DNA from 4 places in the Paenibacillus tianjinensis genome. Region 2 is predicted to be linked to each of the others. Evidence: riboswitches for the same ligand, from Rfam matches in the RefSeq annotation. Region 2 holds a riboswitch; each other region holds the start of a gene.
What was found. A riboswitch is a leader RNA that binds a small molecule or an ion and turns the genes downstream of it on or off. The one in region 2 is predicted to bind cyclic di-AMP.
Positions count from the first base shown of each region.

Region 1: it holds a riboswitch for cyclic di-AMP, as region 2 does, so the genes downstream of both, JRJ22_RS12715 (NfeD family membrane protein) here and JRJ22_RS00145 (resuscitation-promoting factor) in region 2, are expected to answer to the same signal.
Region 3: it holds a riboswitch for cyclic di-AMP, as region 2 does, so the genes downstream of both, JRJ22_RS08655 (alpha/beta fold hydrolase) here and JRJ22_RS00145 (resuscitation-promoting factor) in region 2, are expected to answer to the same signal.
Region 4: it holds a riboswitch for cyclic di-AMP, as region 2 does, so the genes downstream of both, JRJ22_RS08700 (KamA family radical SAM protein) here and JRJ22_RS00145 (resuscitation-promoting factor) in region 2, are expected to answer to the same signal.

Region 1 covers NZ_CP070969.1:2,868,639-2,872,786, reverse strand. Annotated here, with positions in the region: gene JRJ22_RS12725 (GNAT family N-acetyltransferase) at 1-422, opposite strand, end outside; gene JRJ22_RS12720 (flotillin family protein) at 589-2,010, opposite strand; gene JRJ22_RS12715 (NfeD family membrane protein) at 2,032-2,550, opposite strand; cyclic di-AMP (ydaO/yuaA leader) riboswitch at 2,732-2,919, opposite strand; gene JRJ22_RS12710 (P-loop nucleotide/nucleoside kinase family protein) at 3,233-3,829, shown strand; gene JRJ22_RS12705 (AraC family transcriptional regulator) at 3,910-4,148, opposite strand, start outside.
Region 2 covers NZ_CP070969.1:29,737-33,884, forward strand. Annotated here, with positions in the region: gene JRJ22_RS00135 (HD domain-containing protein) at 1-272, shown strand, start outside; gene JRJ22_RS00140 (TatD family hydrolase) at 327-1,097, shown strand; cyclic di-AMP (ydaO/yuaA leader) riboswitch at 1,296-1,522, shown strand; gene JRJ22_RS00145 (resuscitation-promoting factor) at 1,815-2,969, shown strand; gene rnmV (ribonuclease M5) at 3,120-3,671, shown strand; gene rsmA (16S rRNA (adenine(1518)-N(6)/adenine(1519)-N(6))-dimethyltransferase RsmA) at 3,668-4,148, shown strand, end outside.
Region 3 covers NZ_CP070969.1:2,016,542-2,020,689, reverse strand. Annotated here, with positions in the region: gene JRJ22_RS08660 (TrkH family potassium uptake protein) at 1-802, opposite strand, end outside; gene JRJ22_RS08655 (alpha/beta fold hydrolase) at 1,066-1,881, opposite strand; cyclic di-AMP (ydaO/yuaA leader) riboswitch at 1,888-2,020, opposite strand; gene JRJ22_RS08650 (DUF6803 family protein) at 2,213-2,707, shown strand; gene JRJ22_RS08645 (DUF2933 domain-containing protein) at 2,778-2,978, opposite strand; gene JRJ22_RS08640 (hypothetical protein) at 3,066-3,272, opposite strand; gene JRJ22_RS08635 (sensor histidine kinase) at 3,269-4,148, opposite strand, start outside.
Region 4 covers NZ_CP070969.1:2,029,130-2,033,277, reverse strand. Annotated here, with positions in the region: gene JRJ22_RS08710 (mannitol-1-phosphate 5-dehydrogenase) at 1-1,052, opposite strand, end outside; gene JRJ22_RS08705 (HAD family hydrolase) at 1,108-1,779, opposite strand; cyclic di-AMP (ydaO/yuaA leader) riboswitch at 2,204-2,346, shown strand; gene JRJ22_RS08700 (KamA family radical SAM protein) at 2,483-3,634, shown strand; gene JRJ22_RS08695 (DUF421 domain-containing protein) at 3,644-4,148, opposite strand, start outside.

The sequences.
Region 1 (4,148 bases), 2.8 Mb from region 2:
AGCGGCTCCGCCAGCAATGAGAAGCCCTGTTTCTGATAAAATCGGTTCGCGGCAGCCATGGTCTGCAGCGTTTCCAGATAACACTGTTTATAGTACAGTTTGGCAAAATCCAGAGCAGTCTGCAGCAGTTTCGAGGCGATCCCGGTTCCTCTGGTAGACGTAGTGAGGTACATTTTCTGCAATTCACACACTTCATCTGATTCATCAAAAGCGGCGATTCCGCAGCCTCCCAGCACTTCCCCGTCCTCTTCCACGATCCAGTAAGCCCGGTTTTCTGCTGCATTATAATAGCTGTAGAGATCATGCATGCTCGCATCAGCCCAAGCCAGGCCGTCACGGTTACCTCCGTATTCAATCAGGCATTCACGGATAATCCGTTCGATTGGGCCATTGTCTGAAATTTGGATCTGTCTTATGTTCATCTGTATTCTGCCCCCAACAATCCTAATCTGTTTTATTTTGCTATTATACAGGATTAAGAAGGCTTGAACTACTGATCCCGGCTCAAACAAATGAAACCAGCCCAGTACGGCGCGAAAAGCTTTTGCCGCGATACTGAGCTGGTTTGAATAATACTTCGATAATGGATTACTGTTCTTTAGTTCTGCCGAGCAGCCCGCTAATCGCCTCGGTCACGTTCATACCGGTAAGTGTCTGGGTCAGTTCAGGAATCTGGGTCATGATTTTGGCGATATCCCCGGTAATTTTGTTCACACCGGATGAAGCTCCATCCTGGGAAATCACTGTAATCTTATCGACCTTAGCCAGCGGGGAAGCGATTTTATCAGCCAGCTCTGGCAGAACCTTTAAGAATTCCACCGTGAGCGCGGCTTGCGTGAACTGTTTATACGCTTCCGCTTTCTTCTCTAGTGCCCCTGCTTCGGCCGCACCGGCCAGTTGAACAATCTCAGCGTTTGCTTTCCCCTTCGCAAGTTCTGCTTCCGCTGTTGCCAGCCCGCGTCTGGTCGTTGTGGCAGCCTCTGCTTCGGCCTCAAGAATTTGCCGCTGCTTGGCCGCTTCCGCTCTCATAATCGTTGCCTGGTTTTCCGCCTGAGCAGGCTTAATCACCGTTGCCTCCAGCTCCTTCTGTCTCAGCTCAACTTCGATTTCCCGGACGGTCCGGTTGGCTTCCGCTTCCATCTGCGTAATTTTGACCTGTTCTGTAACCAGCGACTGCTTGATTTTATTCTGCTGCAATTCATACGCAAGATCCGCCTGCGCCTTCTTCACTTCCGTCTCCAGCTTAAAGTCCGCCTGCTTAATGTTCAGATCCTTCTCAAACAAGGATTCTTTGGCGCGGGCAGCAGTTTCCGCTTCAATGGTCGCCTGATGCGCATTGGCTTTGGCAATGGAAGATTCTTTCTCCGCCTCGGCCTGCTTGATCTGGATGTCACGTTCCGCTTCCGCTTTGGCAATGCTTGCATCACGGCGGATGCGCTCAATTTCCGGAACGCCCATATTGTCGATATACCCTTTGTCGTCGGTAATTTTCTTAATAGTGAAGCTGACCACTTCCAGTCCCATCTTGTCGAGGTCTTCCGAGCAGGTTTCCCGCATCTTACTGTTGATTTCGTCAGGTGTCTTTAGAATCGATTCAACCGTTAATTGTCCGATCAAGCCGCGTAAATGCCCTTCCACCGAATGCAGGATTATCGTCTCGCGGTCTTCTTCCGGCCGGTCGATAAACTGCTCACTGGCCGTCAGAATAGCAGTAGGGTCACTTTTGATCTTAATCTGGGCCACTGCCTCCAAGTTGAGCTTGATGCCTTGCCGGGAGAACATCGCCTGCGCTGGGATGACATCAAAGCTCATCAGCATCATGGAGATAGTCTTGCTGTTCTGGAAGCCGGGGATGACGAATGTCCCTCCGCCCTGCACCACTCTCTTCCCGCCGAGGCCGAACACAATCATTGCCTGATTGGGCGGAACTTTTTTATAAGCGTTCACGATACTAAGTAGAGCCAGCAGGATTACAACAACAATAGCCGCGATTGTATAAAGAATTACCATTAGTTCGACACTCCCTGTTATTTATAATTGTTCAAATTCTCTCTCAAATAGAGTTACTGTTGCCATTCCTTTATCCACCTTCAAAATAATTACTCTGTCGCCTTTTGCAAGCTGCTGGCCGGCTTCTGCTCTCACCCCAAGGGAGCGCATCGTTCCGTGCAGCACATATTTCATTTCCCCAACCGCACCATCCATTGCAGGAATGCTGATGTATCCGAGCTGGCCCGCCTGTTCATAGTCCATTTCATTCATGCTGCTGTCATACCGGGTCATCACCCGGGCCAGCACTACATACATCAGACAGCCTAGCAGCAACGCAACCACGGTGGAGATCAGGACCACTGCAAGCATCGTCATCCCGCTGAACCGGGTAAACACATAACCCGTTCCGCCCCAGACCGTGACAAACACCATCAGCGGAAGTATGGGCACAAAGCCCGGACCTCCGGCATCACCGCCTCCCACATGCATGTGACCTGCCAGGCCATGCCCATGAAATCCGCCGCTGAGGAGGAGCAGTAGTCCTACCCAGAAGCACACGATAAATACAGTAATGATATTAATCCCACCTTTTAGCACTTCATATCGAATAATAGTATTTAATTTTGTTGTTATAAGAATTTTACTTCTCATACAGATCGACAATCCAACCTGTAGGCGCAGCAAAAAGACCACAGAAGCGGCAGGGCTCTCCGTGGTCGGTTAATCGATCATGGCGCTCATCCTCTCTCTTCGAGGCTTACGGGGTTAGCTGACGGATTCGGGCAGCGAGATTGCCCTACCCTGCCGGATATGCTAATCAGCACTCAGCAAGGATTCACCCCGGGGTGAACGGCAGCGGTCTGAGCGAACGCTGTCTTCACCATTGGTTCCCCCGTTCCCATTAACGGAATTCAGCCATTTGAGAACAGTTATAGTATTCGGTTGCTGATTTGAATCTTACGCCTGCGGCCGTTTAATGTAAAACCTTAAGTGTGGAAAAAAAAGACAGAGAATGCCGCCTCTTCACGAATGAAGGCGTATTCTTTAACTTCGCTCTTAAGCGGTCGATGATTTACTCATGATTACGCCGTTTCTCATAAGCTGTCCCGTCGGGCAATACAAGCTCCGCTATCATAAGCCCGATTCCCTCTCCTATTTTGATTACCAGCATACAGGTAAGTCATGTTACGATAGGGGAGCTGATAATCAACCCGACTCGTATAGTAAGGAGCCTACTGCAATGAACAAACTCGTCTTTTTCCTGGGTCCGGCAGGCGCCGGTAAAACCACATTAGCCAAGGCTGTCGCTTCCCGCCGTAAAGCCGCCTTTTTCGACATGGATATTTTATTGAGGCCTGCGGCAGATGCTATTATGACTATGCACGGACTAGATCCCACTGATAGGGACTCGGCAGAATATAAAAGACTGTGCCGCGACCTGGGGTACCGGATCACAATGGATGCCGCACTTGATAATCTTGGCCTGGACAGCGATGTTTTTGTGGTGGGCCCATTTACGAAGGAAGCGGCGAATCCCGGCTGGATTGAAAACGAGCTGAGCCGGATTGGCCTTACACTGCAGGAGGTTGAAGTCAAGGTCGTGCTGGTCACATTAGCTGACGAGGAGCTGTTCCGCGAGCGGATACAAGGCAGGCATTCCCCGCTGGATGACTGGAAGTTCCGGAATTGGGAGGTCTTCCGCTCTTCACTGGGCAGCCGTACGGTTACATGGCCGCTGCCCGAAGCAAACGTGGCGCTAATCGACAATTCGCATCCTGATCTAGCGGTCACTACTGAGCTCGTAGAGCAGTTTATCTATCAAGATGATGATGTATAAATCGAATCAAGAACATTCTACGGTGCAGTTTCAATCTGGGTAGGAGCATTTTTTATTGCCCTGGGTATTTTACAATTTATTTAATCCAAACCGTGCAGCTGCTTGAACTGCTCAGGCTTCATTCCGGTTAACCGTTTGAACACCGCGCAGAAGTAGCTCGCGTTCTCAAAACCTGTCAGCTGTGCGATTTCGTACAGTTTTTTTTCACGTTCCTGATACATCAATTGCTTGCTCCGGTTAATGCGCTGCTTATTGATATAGGTTACCGGCCGGTCATGAACCGTACGCTGAAACAGCCTGCACAAATATTGCGGAGAAA
Region 2 (4,148 bases):
GAGCTGGACTGAATGCCGAGTATGACCTGGAAATCGATTTTCCAACGGATCTTCCCTATGATGTATTCCGTCCCGGGGACGCTTTTGACAGCAAGCAGATCCTGCTGCTCGACCGTCACGACAAGCTAAGGGAAATCTCGGAGGTATCGGATATTGTACGCTCCATCAGCGGGATTCACCGCGGCAGATATCATCTGTATTTCCCGCAGGATAAGCTGCAGAAAGCACTTTCACAGCTACCGTCCTCCGTAGCAGGGATTTTTGCAAAATAATACAAAAAAAGTTGGAATTCATCATAGAAATGATGACAGAAAGGAAGCTGCGTTATGCAATTATTTGACACCCATACCCATTTGGATGCTCCGCAATTCGACGAGGACCGTGAACAGGTAATCGCGCGTGCGCTGGAAGCCGGAGTGACTAAAATGATCAATATCGGATTTAACCGGGAAACGATCCCGACGACCATGAAATTGGCGGAAACCTATGATTATATTTATGCAGCCGTCGGATGGCATCCTGTAGATGCCATTGACATGAAGGACGGGGATCTGGAATGGATCGCTTCGTTATGCAGCCATCCCAAAGTAGTCGCCATCGGCGAAATCGGACTGGACTATTACTGGGATACCTCCCCCAAAGAGGTACAGCAGGAAGTACTCCGCAAGCAAATCGGGCTAGCCCGGGAACTGGGAATGCCGATCTGTATTCATAACCGGGATGCCCATGAGGATGTGGTTCGGATTCTGCGCGAAGAGAAAGCAAACGAGGTCGGCGGAGTAATGCACTCTTTCTCCGGCAGCTGGGAAACCGCCAAAATGTGCCTGGATCTTGGCTTCCATTTGTCCTTCGGCGGACCCATTACTTTCAAGAATGCAAGGGTTCCCAAAGAGGTGCTTGAGAAGACTCCGCTGGACCGTCTGCTGATTGAAACGGACTCGCCTTATTTGACCCCGCACCCCTTCAGAGGGAAGCGAAATGAGAGCGGTTATGTCAGGCTGGTAGCAGAAGCAGCCGCGGAAATAAAAGGGATTGATTTACAGGAATTGGCGGAAATTACGTATGCGAACGCACTGGTACGATTTGGGATTGTCTGAAATCGGGAGGAAAACCGGTGAAAAAAGAAGTATAGCCGATATATTAAACTTTTTTAATCTCAAAATGGCTGATTATTACAATATTTTAACCATATTTCTGCGTAAACGTTGTTGAATCGTCCTTTACAACATGCATCAAAACAGGATATCATCTTTTCAGTGCAGTGAGCTGTTGTTAGTGTAACAGTCACTGATTCATGGATCGTCTCGCTGAGTCTCCGTATGGAGAACGGGGGAACCAATATTGCACTGCCGCATGAACGTACATAGAGTACAACACGAAATGCCGCAGACACTATTTGATTTCTTTATGTGGTCTCGGGGTGAATTTGAGGGCAACCGCCGTGAGCGGGTGACCTGAGATAGGGCGTCTCTCTTATGCCCGAACCCGACAGCTAACCTCGTAAGCGCCAGTAAGAGAGGAAACCTCGTGCATAAACATTCTCGCGTATTCTGACATCCGGAGAAGCCACGAAAGAGTCCTCTATGAACTCTTTTTAGGCTTCTTTTGTTTTGAATAATGTGAATGTCCCCAGCATACTGTTGTATAACAGGTGATCTGGAGCTGCTATGCCGAGCAGGCGATCCATGAGCAGGAAACGCTGAAGCAATGCGGGCGTATCCTGTTGCAATCTCAAACTTAGTTTCGTCTGAAATCATTCAGTCTTCTTAGATATACTACTTGGACGACGGGGCTATGTAAGGAGGATGGAGAGAGTGGGCGTATTCCAACCAGAGGTATCCCATGATTCGCAATCATCCAGCAGGTCTTTCGCATTACGGTGGAAGCAAGTGAATCCTCGCGTACTTTCGCTTGCAGGTGTGGTATCAATCGTTATCGCGCTGCTTATTCTGCTGTACGTACACGGTCAAGGCAATAAAGTTATAAATTTAGTAATAGACGGTGAAGTACTGACGCTGGAGACGCGTGAAGCGCTGCTCAGCGACGTGCTGGCAAAAGAACAAATTTCGCTGCTGCCGCATGATGAAGTATCCATTGGCCTTAGTGATGAAATACAAGACGGCGACCGTGTCGTAATTACCCGAGCGCAGAAGCTCACGCTTACTGCAGATGGTACAACCAAAACGTTGTACACCACTGAGGATAAACTCGGTGAGGCCATCCAAAAACTAGGTTATAGCCTGGAGAGCAATGACAAGATTTTCCCTTCGCTTGAAACCGCAGTTTCACCCGGTATGGAAGTTAAGATTGTACGTGTCACCAAACAAATGGTGGAACGGACCGTAAGCTTGCCTTTCCGGGTCATCAAAACCGCAGACCCTTCCCTGTACAAGGGAGACGTAAGAGTGGCACAGGCAGGCAAACCAGGCGCGATCATCCAGCATATCGAAAAGACTTATCAGGACGGTAAGCTGGTATCCATGAGCATGGTCGGCAAGGAAGTTCAGACGGTTACCAAAGACAAGGTTATTGCCGTTGGAACTAAGGCACTTCCCAAAGCAACTGTAGCTGCAGCAACTTCCACCAAAAAAACTACCTCCAGTTCAGCCAAAACTACTGCAGCAAGCAACGTCGTGCACAAGGCAGGCGTAGATTTTGAGTATAAGAGAATGATCAAAAATGTCTCCATGACCGCTTATTCTTCCGAAGAGCCGGGAATTGGAACAAAAACAGCTTCCGGAACACGCGTAACGGAAGGCCGTACTATTGCTGTTGATCCAGATGTAATACCTATCGGCTGGTGGGTGTACATTGAGGGATTAGGGTTTCGCCGTGCAGAGGATACAGGCGGTGCCATCCAAGGCAACAAGATCGATGTATACTACGATTCACTGAGTAACGCCCGTAATTTCGGCCGGAAATCCCGTACGATCTATGTGATCGGACCTGTGAAGCCGGAGCTGAATTAAGGCGGCTGTATTTTGCAAATTAGTGATTAATACGATATAGTGAGGGTAGCACTTTACGAACGGTCTAGCTCATCACTTATACATTCTTTAGCCAAAAAGAAGAGGAGCGAATCCTCTTCTTTTTGTGTTGCACCTGGAAGGAGCGTAACGATGATCAAGGAATTAATTGTGGTGGAAGGCAAAAGTGATACGGTAGCCGTTAAACGGGCGGTAGAGGCCGATACGATAGAGACGGGCGGATCCGCAGTAGACCGCAAGGTCATTGCCAAAATTGCGCTGGCGATGGAGCGCAGAGGGGTTATAATCCTTACGGATCCTGACCATGCTGGAGAACGCATACGCAAGATTGTATCGTCCAAGGTACCGGGCTGCAAGCATGCCTTTATACCGGAGAAGGATGCTACCCGAAGAGGCGATATCGGTGTAGAGAATGCTTCGCCAGAAGCGATCCGCCATGCACTTGAGCATGTGCATACGTCCTTTGAGGGGGCACCGGCTCTAATCGGGCTTGATGATCTGATGGCAGCCGGAATGCTGGTGCATCCGGCAGCGGCAGAACGGAGAATGGCACTCGGCAATGCGCTGGGCATTGGCTACTGTAACGGCAAGCAGCTTTTCAAGCGGCTGGCGATGTTTGGTATTACGCGGGAGGAATTCGAAGCAGCCCTCGCGCAAATTGATCAGGGAGGCATTACTACATGAGCGGACATGAGAACATCTCATCCCCAACACGGACTAAGGAAATCATTCAGCGCTACGGATTTTCGTTCAAAAAAAGCTTGGGTCAGAACTTTCTGATCGACCAGAATATTCTGGATAAAATTGTTGAAGCCGCGGGGCTTAGCGCTTCGTCAGGCGCTTTGGAGATCGGCCCGGGTATTGGCGCGTTAACGGAGCGGCTCGCCATGGAGGCAGGGGCGGTTACTGCGGTAGAAATTGACCGTCGTCTGATCCCGATCCTGCGGGATGTGCTGGCTGCTTATCCGCATGTCAAGGTGCGCAATGATGATGTGCTGAAAGTGAATCTGCAGGAGCTGTTTGCTGAAGATTTCGCTTCCGTGGAGAAAGTTAGTGTTGTGGCCAATTTGCCGTATTATGTGACGACGCCTATCCTCATGAAACTGCTGGAGGAGAAGCTTCCGCTTGATAATATTGTCGTCATGATCCAGAAGGAGGTTG
Region 3 (4,148 bases), 2.0 Mb from region 2:
TTCGTTCGCTCCAGGAGAGAGTACTAAAGGTCTTGGTATTAAAGAGTTCAATCGTAAATATCACCAGAAATCCGGCCATACACAGAAATCCGGAAGTGAGCAGAACAATTTTAGTGTGAAAGGACAGATCCCTCCACCTTCTTTTCCGGTACAAATCCAAAATCACTGTAAACCCGATCCCTCCGATGATAAATAAACATGAGATGACGATATTAATTAACGGGTCACCGACATAACGGCTCAGACTGTCCGGCCACAACGAAAAACCAGCGTTATTGAAGGCAGAGACGGAATGGAATATTCCATAGTAAATAGATCTTTCCACCCCCATTTCATTTGCCCACCGGAGAGTTAATAATAATGCTCCTATAGTCTCGACGATAAAAGAAATGAGGAAGATGCTGAGTGATAAACGGACAACACCTTGAGTTGTCACAGAGTTGGCGGATTGTTGGATAAGCAGACGATCTTTTAATCCGATCTTTTTCCCCATAACCACAGCTATTAGGACCCCAAAGGTCATAAACCCCAAACCGCCAATTTGAATAAGCAGTAAGATTATGATTTGTCCGAAGTGTGAAAAGTCCATCCCTGTATCGAGTACCACTAGACCCGTCACGCAGACAGCTGAAGTTGAGGTAAACAATGCGTTCAGCCAGCCTACACTACTACCTGTGGATGAAGATAGCGGTAAGGATAGCAGCACAGCTCCAAGTAATATGGGTGCAGCAAAACCGAGCAGAATAATCCTGGAAGAAGTCAGTTTGAGTTTCTGGAAGAACAAGATTTTATCAAATAACATATTAGAGGCTCCTGTTACAATCAAATTTTTACACCAGTCCTTGAAAAAACACAAAAAGAGCCCGCTAGTGGCAGGCTCCTCCGGATACAACAATATACAATTAGTACCATTATAGGGTTCGCTAAAGCAATTGTAAAGAGAATTCGTTTATTCAGAGGATCCGTCTCTTCACCTCATCAATAAACAACTCTGCAGCCGTTTCTACAGTATAAGGAAAGACGCTCTGTGTCGTATGCAAATAAAGCACACCATGCATCACCCTTCTACTTGCCGGATGCTGCCTGCCGGAAACATTGCTGGTCTTGTAAATAATCAAGCACTAGCCGGTTAAAATGCTGCGGCTGGCATAGGTGGCTGGGGTACATGGCATCATCAAGTATCGCTAAACGAGCAAGCGGATATTGAGCCACCGTTTTTTTTGCCTGCTCCAGAACCCTTTCATTCAGATTCCCTGTTACACAAAGAACGGGAATTTGCAGCCCCGCTGCGAACCCGAAGGAGTCTGCCTGTCTTAGCGCCAGTCGCTGCTTGATTAATTCTGTTGTCCGTTCCTGCAAAAGCTCTCTTCTCAGAATATGGTAGGCCGAGAGCCACTTGTTGTATGTGATACGTAAAGATCGCATAAACATTTCCGCAGGGAGATAGTGGGCTGCCAAAGCGCATATTTCAAAGATCCCCATCGCTCTTCCGGCTAAAGCTGCGTCACCACCATGAAAGTAACTGTCTACGAATACCATATTTATTACCCGTTCAGGGTACAGATATGCAAATTTCCGGGCAATCATGGCCCCACTGGAACAAGCTACAATTACAGCCCGGACCACATCCAGTTCGTCCAATAGCCCCTTTAAATCTTCACATTGTGTGTCTATGATCCGGCTAATTTCTACGTTCATTTTCCCCGATCTTCCATTTCCTCTTAGGTCAAAGACGATCACCTTAGCCCGCTTGCTGAAATAATCCGCTTGAGGTTCAAATATTTGATGGGAGGTTGAATGATCATGAATAAAAACAATAGGTAGACCACTGCCGGACATTTCGTAATACAGTGTGGTTTCATTGACTTCAATATGCGTCATTACATGTGCCCCTCTCTTGGACGCTTACGGGGTTAGCTGCCGGATTCGGGCTAGAGAGCTGCCCTACTCGATCTCTCGAGATTCACCCCGGGATCATTGGTTCCCCCGCTTCCTGGACGGAATTAAGCGGTTCATCAGAATGAGTAAATTTATTCCAGTTAAAAACACAAAAAGAGCCCGCTGTTGGCAGGCTCCTCCGGATATAGCAATATAAAATTAATCCAATTATATAGTTCGCCCTGATCATTGTAAAGGAAATCTCCATACTTTCCACACACTTTCCCCCTATACTAACTTTGTAGTAACAATATTAGATGGGGGAAATAAACGAATGAATATGACGCATTACATGTCCCTTTTGATGGACAACCAGCCATGGAATCTGATCATTTTTATGGCAATCCCGGTCATTTTTGCTGAGACCATTACGGTGACCGAGTTTTTTATTCTTTTCAACAAAAATGTCAAAGGCAGCCTAAGAGCTTTTAACCGGATCTGCAGCATTTTGGCCGGTCTGTACTTTACAGGAGTATTCCTATATCTGTTCCCGACCGCTTTTGTCCCTCTGACTGTAAATGGGGAATGGCATACCTGGGTAGATGTAGTCGCGGTAGGATTCTATTTGAGCGGTGTAATCTTCCTACTGCCTCTTGCCCTGCTGGACCTTGGCCTTATTGGACGTAAGCGTACGGAGGAAGAAAAGCTGAAACTCCACTTTATTCTTGTCAGCGGATTCCTGGTCGTTGCACACATCGCAATGATCTTCGGAATGGTTAATCCCGAGATTGTAAGCAGTATGGGCGGCATGAGTGGAATGACTCATTAATAGTAAGATGAAAGACTCCGGAGATCATCTCCGGAGTCTTTTTTCGAGTAATCCCGCCTATCTCCTACCTTTAAACAGCTCTATTCTTTAAATCTTGCACTTCCTTTTGCAACAACTCATTTTGTGCTTTTAACTGCAATAATTCTTGCTCCACCACACCGGCGGATAGCTGTTTCTTATGCGGACCATGGCCGTGTCCACCACGCATACCAAACATCATAAATATCATCATTAACGGACATACCAGCACAGCTAACCAAGACCAATCCATATCATTACCTCCACAAAATAAGATTTGTTATATTTTCATTGTAAGAAATGTCTGTGTAGAAAATGTGTTGATAGTTTTGAAAGGAGCTTATTTTTTCGATCTTTTGTTCAACTTCAATACTCTCAGCACCAGAAACAGGCTTATCCCGATAAGTACTGCACAGATCAGAAATGTTTTCACTATATAACCGAAATGGAGCAGTGAGTCGCTTTGGAAAGAAACGGCTGAAAGGGTCATACACATTACACCTATTCCCATAAAGAAAAAGGCGATAAGCCATTCTATTTTCTTCATTTGCTGTGTCCCCCCGGGTCCGGCTGCCGCTGAAAGTACACTTCAAACCGGGTTCCTCCGCCTAGCCTGCTTGTAACCTTTATCTTACCGCCCTGCAGCTCGGCCAGTTTTTTTACGATGGATAGACCTAATCCGGTTCCCCCGAATTGACGTGCACGGGATTTCTCCACTCTATAGAACCGTTCGAAAATATAAGGCAGGTCTTCCTCAGGAATCCCAATTCCCGTATCTTCAACGCTTAGGATTACAGAGCTTCCGGCGTACTGCAGACCCGCTTGGATACTCCCCTTCTCTGTATAACGGATCGCATTCTCCAGCAAGTTCAGGACAATCTGCTCCATCCGTTTACCATCACCGCGGACCAGTGTAACAGGCCCGGAAGATTCGAACGACAGGGCTAACCCTTTTTCTTTTGCCTTCAATTTAACTTTTTGAACAGCTTGTTCAGTCAGGTCAGAGAGGTTGAGCTCTTCTTCCAGAAGGGATATCTTCCCTTCTTCCATTTTGGCCAGATCGAACACATCATCGACCAAATGCTGCAGCCGGACCGCCTCCTGATAAATGATATCCAGATATCGGTCCTTCTCTTCCTCGGTCTCATAAAGGTGATCCTTAACCACTCTAGAGTACCCTTCCAAATAGGTAATGGGTGTCCGCAGATCATGTGATATGTTAGAGAACAGCTCTTGCCGGCTGTCCCGGTAATGCTGAAGATCGGCCGCCAAATCATTGATGGCCTCAGCCAAACTGCCCAGTTCATCCCTGCTTGTGATCTCAAGTCGGGTTTCCAGCTCACCAACGGCAATTTTCCGTGTTGCCTTTTGCATTTGCAGCAGCGGACGGGACAAGACTTGCGCGATAATCCATGTAATTCCC
Region 4 (4,148 bases), 2.0 Mb from region 2:
CTGAGCCCAAATTTCCGGATTGCTTCCTGAAGCTGCAGAGCCTCTTCATCATTTCTGTAGTCAAAAAACAGTGCTGAAGCGATAGCGCGAACAAGATAATTAACTTCTAATCCATATTTAAAGGCGAGCATGGCAGGCTGAATTAACCGTTCAGTAGGAGAAAGTTTTCGTAGCGGGGAACGTGCAACCCTGGTGATGGAATCATTAAAATGGGGATTCTCGAACCTTTTCATCATTTTGTTTATATATTTATGATGCGCTGCAGGATCAAACCCATATAAATGTACAAGTAATGCCCCGGTTTCTTGAAGAACGCCTCGTACACGGGATCGGATTCCAGGATCGGACATTGCCTCCTGAATACTGCTATATCCCTCCAGATAACCGAAATAAGCTGCGCAGCAGTGCCCTGTATTTACGGTATATAGCTTTCGCTCAAGGTACGGATCTAAAGAATTGACATAGTGAGCACCTTGGATTTCGTTATATCCACTCATTATCTCACTGCGGGGAATAACCCATTCTTTGTAAGGCTCAACAAGGATTTCAAGCGAATCTTTATTTTTTTGCACAGGTACTATCCGATCCACCATAACATTGGGAAAAGCTATGCAGTGGTCTGCCTTTTCTCTGAAGGAGTGCTTCAGATGAAGATATACGGATTCCTTTAATCTCCTGCTGCTCTTAATCCCATTCTCGCAGGCAAACACATGAAGCGGTTTAGGATTATCGCTTTTAAGTCTGAGCTCTATTCCCCTGGCTATTGAACTGGCGATATCCTTGAGTGCCAATATTCCCACTGCCGTTGTTACAATTTCAGCCTCCGCTATAGCTTTTGCCACATCATCAGCTTCCCCTATATGAATCGCTGTTACATTACTCACTATAAAACTGTCCCGGTCCTCATTGGCCAAAGTCACTTGATATTGACCACGCTTCTGCAGTTGAGTGATTTGTTTCTTATTCCGTCCGACAAAACAAACCTTGTAGCCTGATTTCGACAGCATTGGACCAATAAACCCTCTGCCAATATTTCCAGCGCCAAAATGCACTGCTCTCAATAAGGCGTCCCCCTTGTATTAAGATTCGTTTCGGTTTCAGCGTTCTTTAACCAGTTTTCTGGAAGCAGCGACGGGTAAGGACATGATCAAAATCGAGGTGACTTAAGCTTTCTATGATGTGATGCGAGGGTTCAAACTCCAGGAAACTTGTAATATTATTGGGGATAACGACACAGTTCATCCCCGCTGCTGCGGCTGCCTTAGACCCATTCGGTGAATCTTCAATAGCCACAGCCTCATCAGGCATAATCCCCAGACAAGTTAAAGCCTGATTGTATAATTCAGGGTCCGGTTTCACATTTTCAACATGATCCGACGTCCGTATACACTCGAAATAATGCCGGATCCCCAATTGATCCAGATATTTCTCCACCCATTCCATAGATGAGCTGGACGCCAGCCCCATACGCAACCCAACTTCTTTGGCTGAATCCAAATAATACTGGATTCCCGGACGTATCGTCTCAAGCTCCATAAGTTTACTATGTCTCTGCTGAACAGCTCTTTTGAAATCCTCCTTGTCGATAGGAAGCTTCAAATCTGTCATAAGATATTCGTACGGATTAAAGGTGTTTAAACTGGTTCCGATACAGGTGGAGTACTGTTCAAGCGTCAATTCTACTCCATGCTCTTCGTAAGCCTCACTAAATGCCGTGTACCAAGCCGTTTCGGTGTCGATAATCGTTCCATCAAAATCAAATATGATACCCTTGATCAAACTCAATCATCTCCCTCAGTTTTAGTTGGTTGGGTTAGAATATCTTACGCAAAACAGGGGCGAAGTTCTACAAAAGGCCGGTTTTGCTGGCTTTTGCTTATAAAAACCATAACAAAGGATTTCCAAATACGTCAAGCGCGGCAGAAAGCTTTACATGATATGAAAGCGCTTGCAGTGATGTTAAATTGGCAGTCTACTGACGGAACGAACAAGCTGTTTCGGCATTCCCTTAACTGTCTCTGTAAGAACGTGAAACCCTTGGGACAGCAGGATTTACGCAATTACCGAACAGAAACGCAACTGCCTGGAATTATTTCTCTGTCCCAGGTGGACGAGAGTAACCAGAAAAAAATTTTTTGAGCTCAAAAAATAAGCGATTAAAAGGTGCGGGAATACTTTTGACATTTCAAAGCAACATGGGTATACTTTACCTACGCTTAATTTCCAGAATTTACAGCTGGAAAGCGGGGGAACCAGTCAATTGGGGCGAATCATTCAAATTAGAGTGTAGGGTACCATCTTACCCGAGTCCGTCAGCTAACCTCGTCAGTAGTGGATGGGTCTGCTTTTTTGTAACTTACATCACAGAGACCCTTTTCTAAGGGTCTCTTTTTGTGCTGTTTTGACCCTGCTGGCAGCAGTTAGGCTATTGATACCAAGGCTCCCTCCTTCTCACACAAATGAGATTAAAGGAGAGATTTATTTGGAAAAGGTAAGGTACATAACGGATATCAATAAGATTGAGATGATCTCTGGGCCGGAAAAGGAGAGACTTAAGGTAGTCACGGACAAATTTGTATTTCGAGTGAATGATTACTATCTTTCACTGATTGATTGGGACAATCCGGAAGACCCTATTCGAAAGCTCGTGATTCCGGGTGAAGGTGAACTAACGGAGTACGGGCGCTGGGACGCCTCAGATGAGGATACAAATTATGTTGTGCCCGGATGCCAGCATAAATACAAGACCACAGCTCTCCTAATCGTATCCGAAGTCTGCGGGGCTTACTGCCGGTATTGCTTCCGTAAGCGTTTATTCCGTAATGATGTCAAAGAAGCAGTGTCCGATGTTTCGCCAGGTCTGGAGTATATCGCTAACCATCCGGAGATAAACAATGTGCTTCTTACCGGCGGAGACAGTTTAATCCTCTCCACCCCCAAACTTCGTTCAATCATTGAGAGATTAAGAGCCATTGATCATGTAAAAATTATCCGTCTCGGTTCCAAAATCCCCGTATATAATCCAATGCGTATATCCGAGGACAATGAACTGCTCGAGCTAATCCGGTCCCACTCCACCAAAGACAGACGGATATATGTGATGGCTCATATTAATCACCCCCGGGAAATTACAGAAGAAGCAAAAAGAGCCTTTTCAGCCCTCCATAATGCTGGCGCAATTGTCGTCAATCAGACACCGATCCTTAAAGGCATTAATGATAATCCTGTTGTTTTGGGAGAACTCCTGGACCGGCTTTCCTGGGCAGGTGTTACCCCTTATTACTTTTTTATTAACCGTCCGGTCGCCGGCAACCGGGAATTTGTACTGCCGCTTGCCCGTGTTTATCAAATTGTAGAAGAAGCTAAGGCAAGAACCTCTGGACTAGGTAAAAGAGTACGGTTATCTATGAGCCATTCCTCCGGCAAAATAGAAATTCTGGCAATTGACCAGGGCAAGGCGTATCTCAAATACCATCAGTCAAGAGATCAAAAATACGGCAAGTTCATGATTCTGGATTGTCCCGATGATGCAGAATGGTTCGATGACCTTCCAGGAAATGAACAGCATTGGAGCAAACCAGCAAGAAAAAACGTGGAAAGTGTTATTACTGTCGCTTGTCAGAAACCGACCTAAAAACTGCCACTACTGCAGGGTTGAGTCCACCCCGCTCTCATGGTGGTCTTGAATCACTTCTTTGAATAGAGGGCCCTGTTCCTTCTTGTCTTGCGGCTTCAAGCCAAGCATACGTTCCAATTCCCCGATCGTCACTGGCTTGGCATGCCGCATCAGTTCGTATCCTAATTGGCCGTTGGGTTCAAGGGTAGCGGTTTTGACATCTTTGAAACTCGAAATCCCCTGCTCTCTAAGCCTTATTTCAAGTTGGTCTACTGACATGCGGATAGCGCGGAGATTATGTACATTTATTTGTCCGTTCTCAATAACGGTCTTTGATTTGCCGCTTAGTAATTTCTCAAGCCAATTATATTTTAATTGTAAATATTCAATCAGGAGTAATGACAAAATAAATACCGTGGCAGAGCCAACAGCTTTCCATAATTCATGATTCGCAATGGGTTGAACTATTGTAGTACCGATTGAGATCATAATTACTGTCGTGGCTATGCTCATTTGTGAAATTGATTTTCTG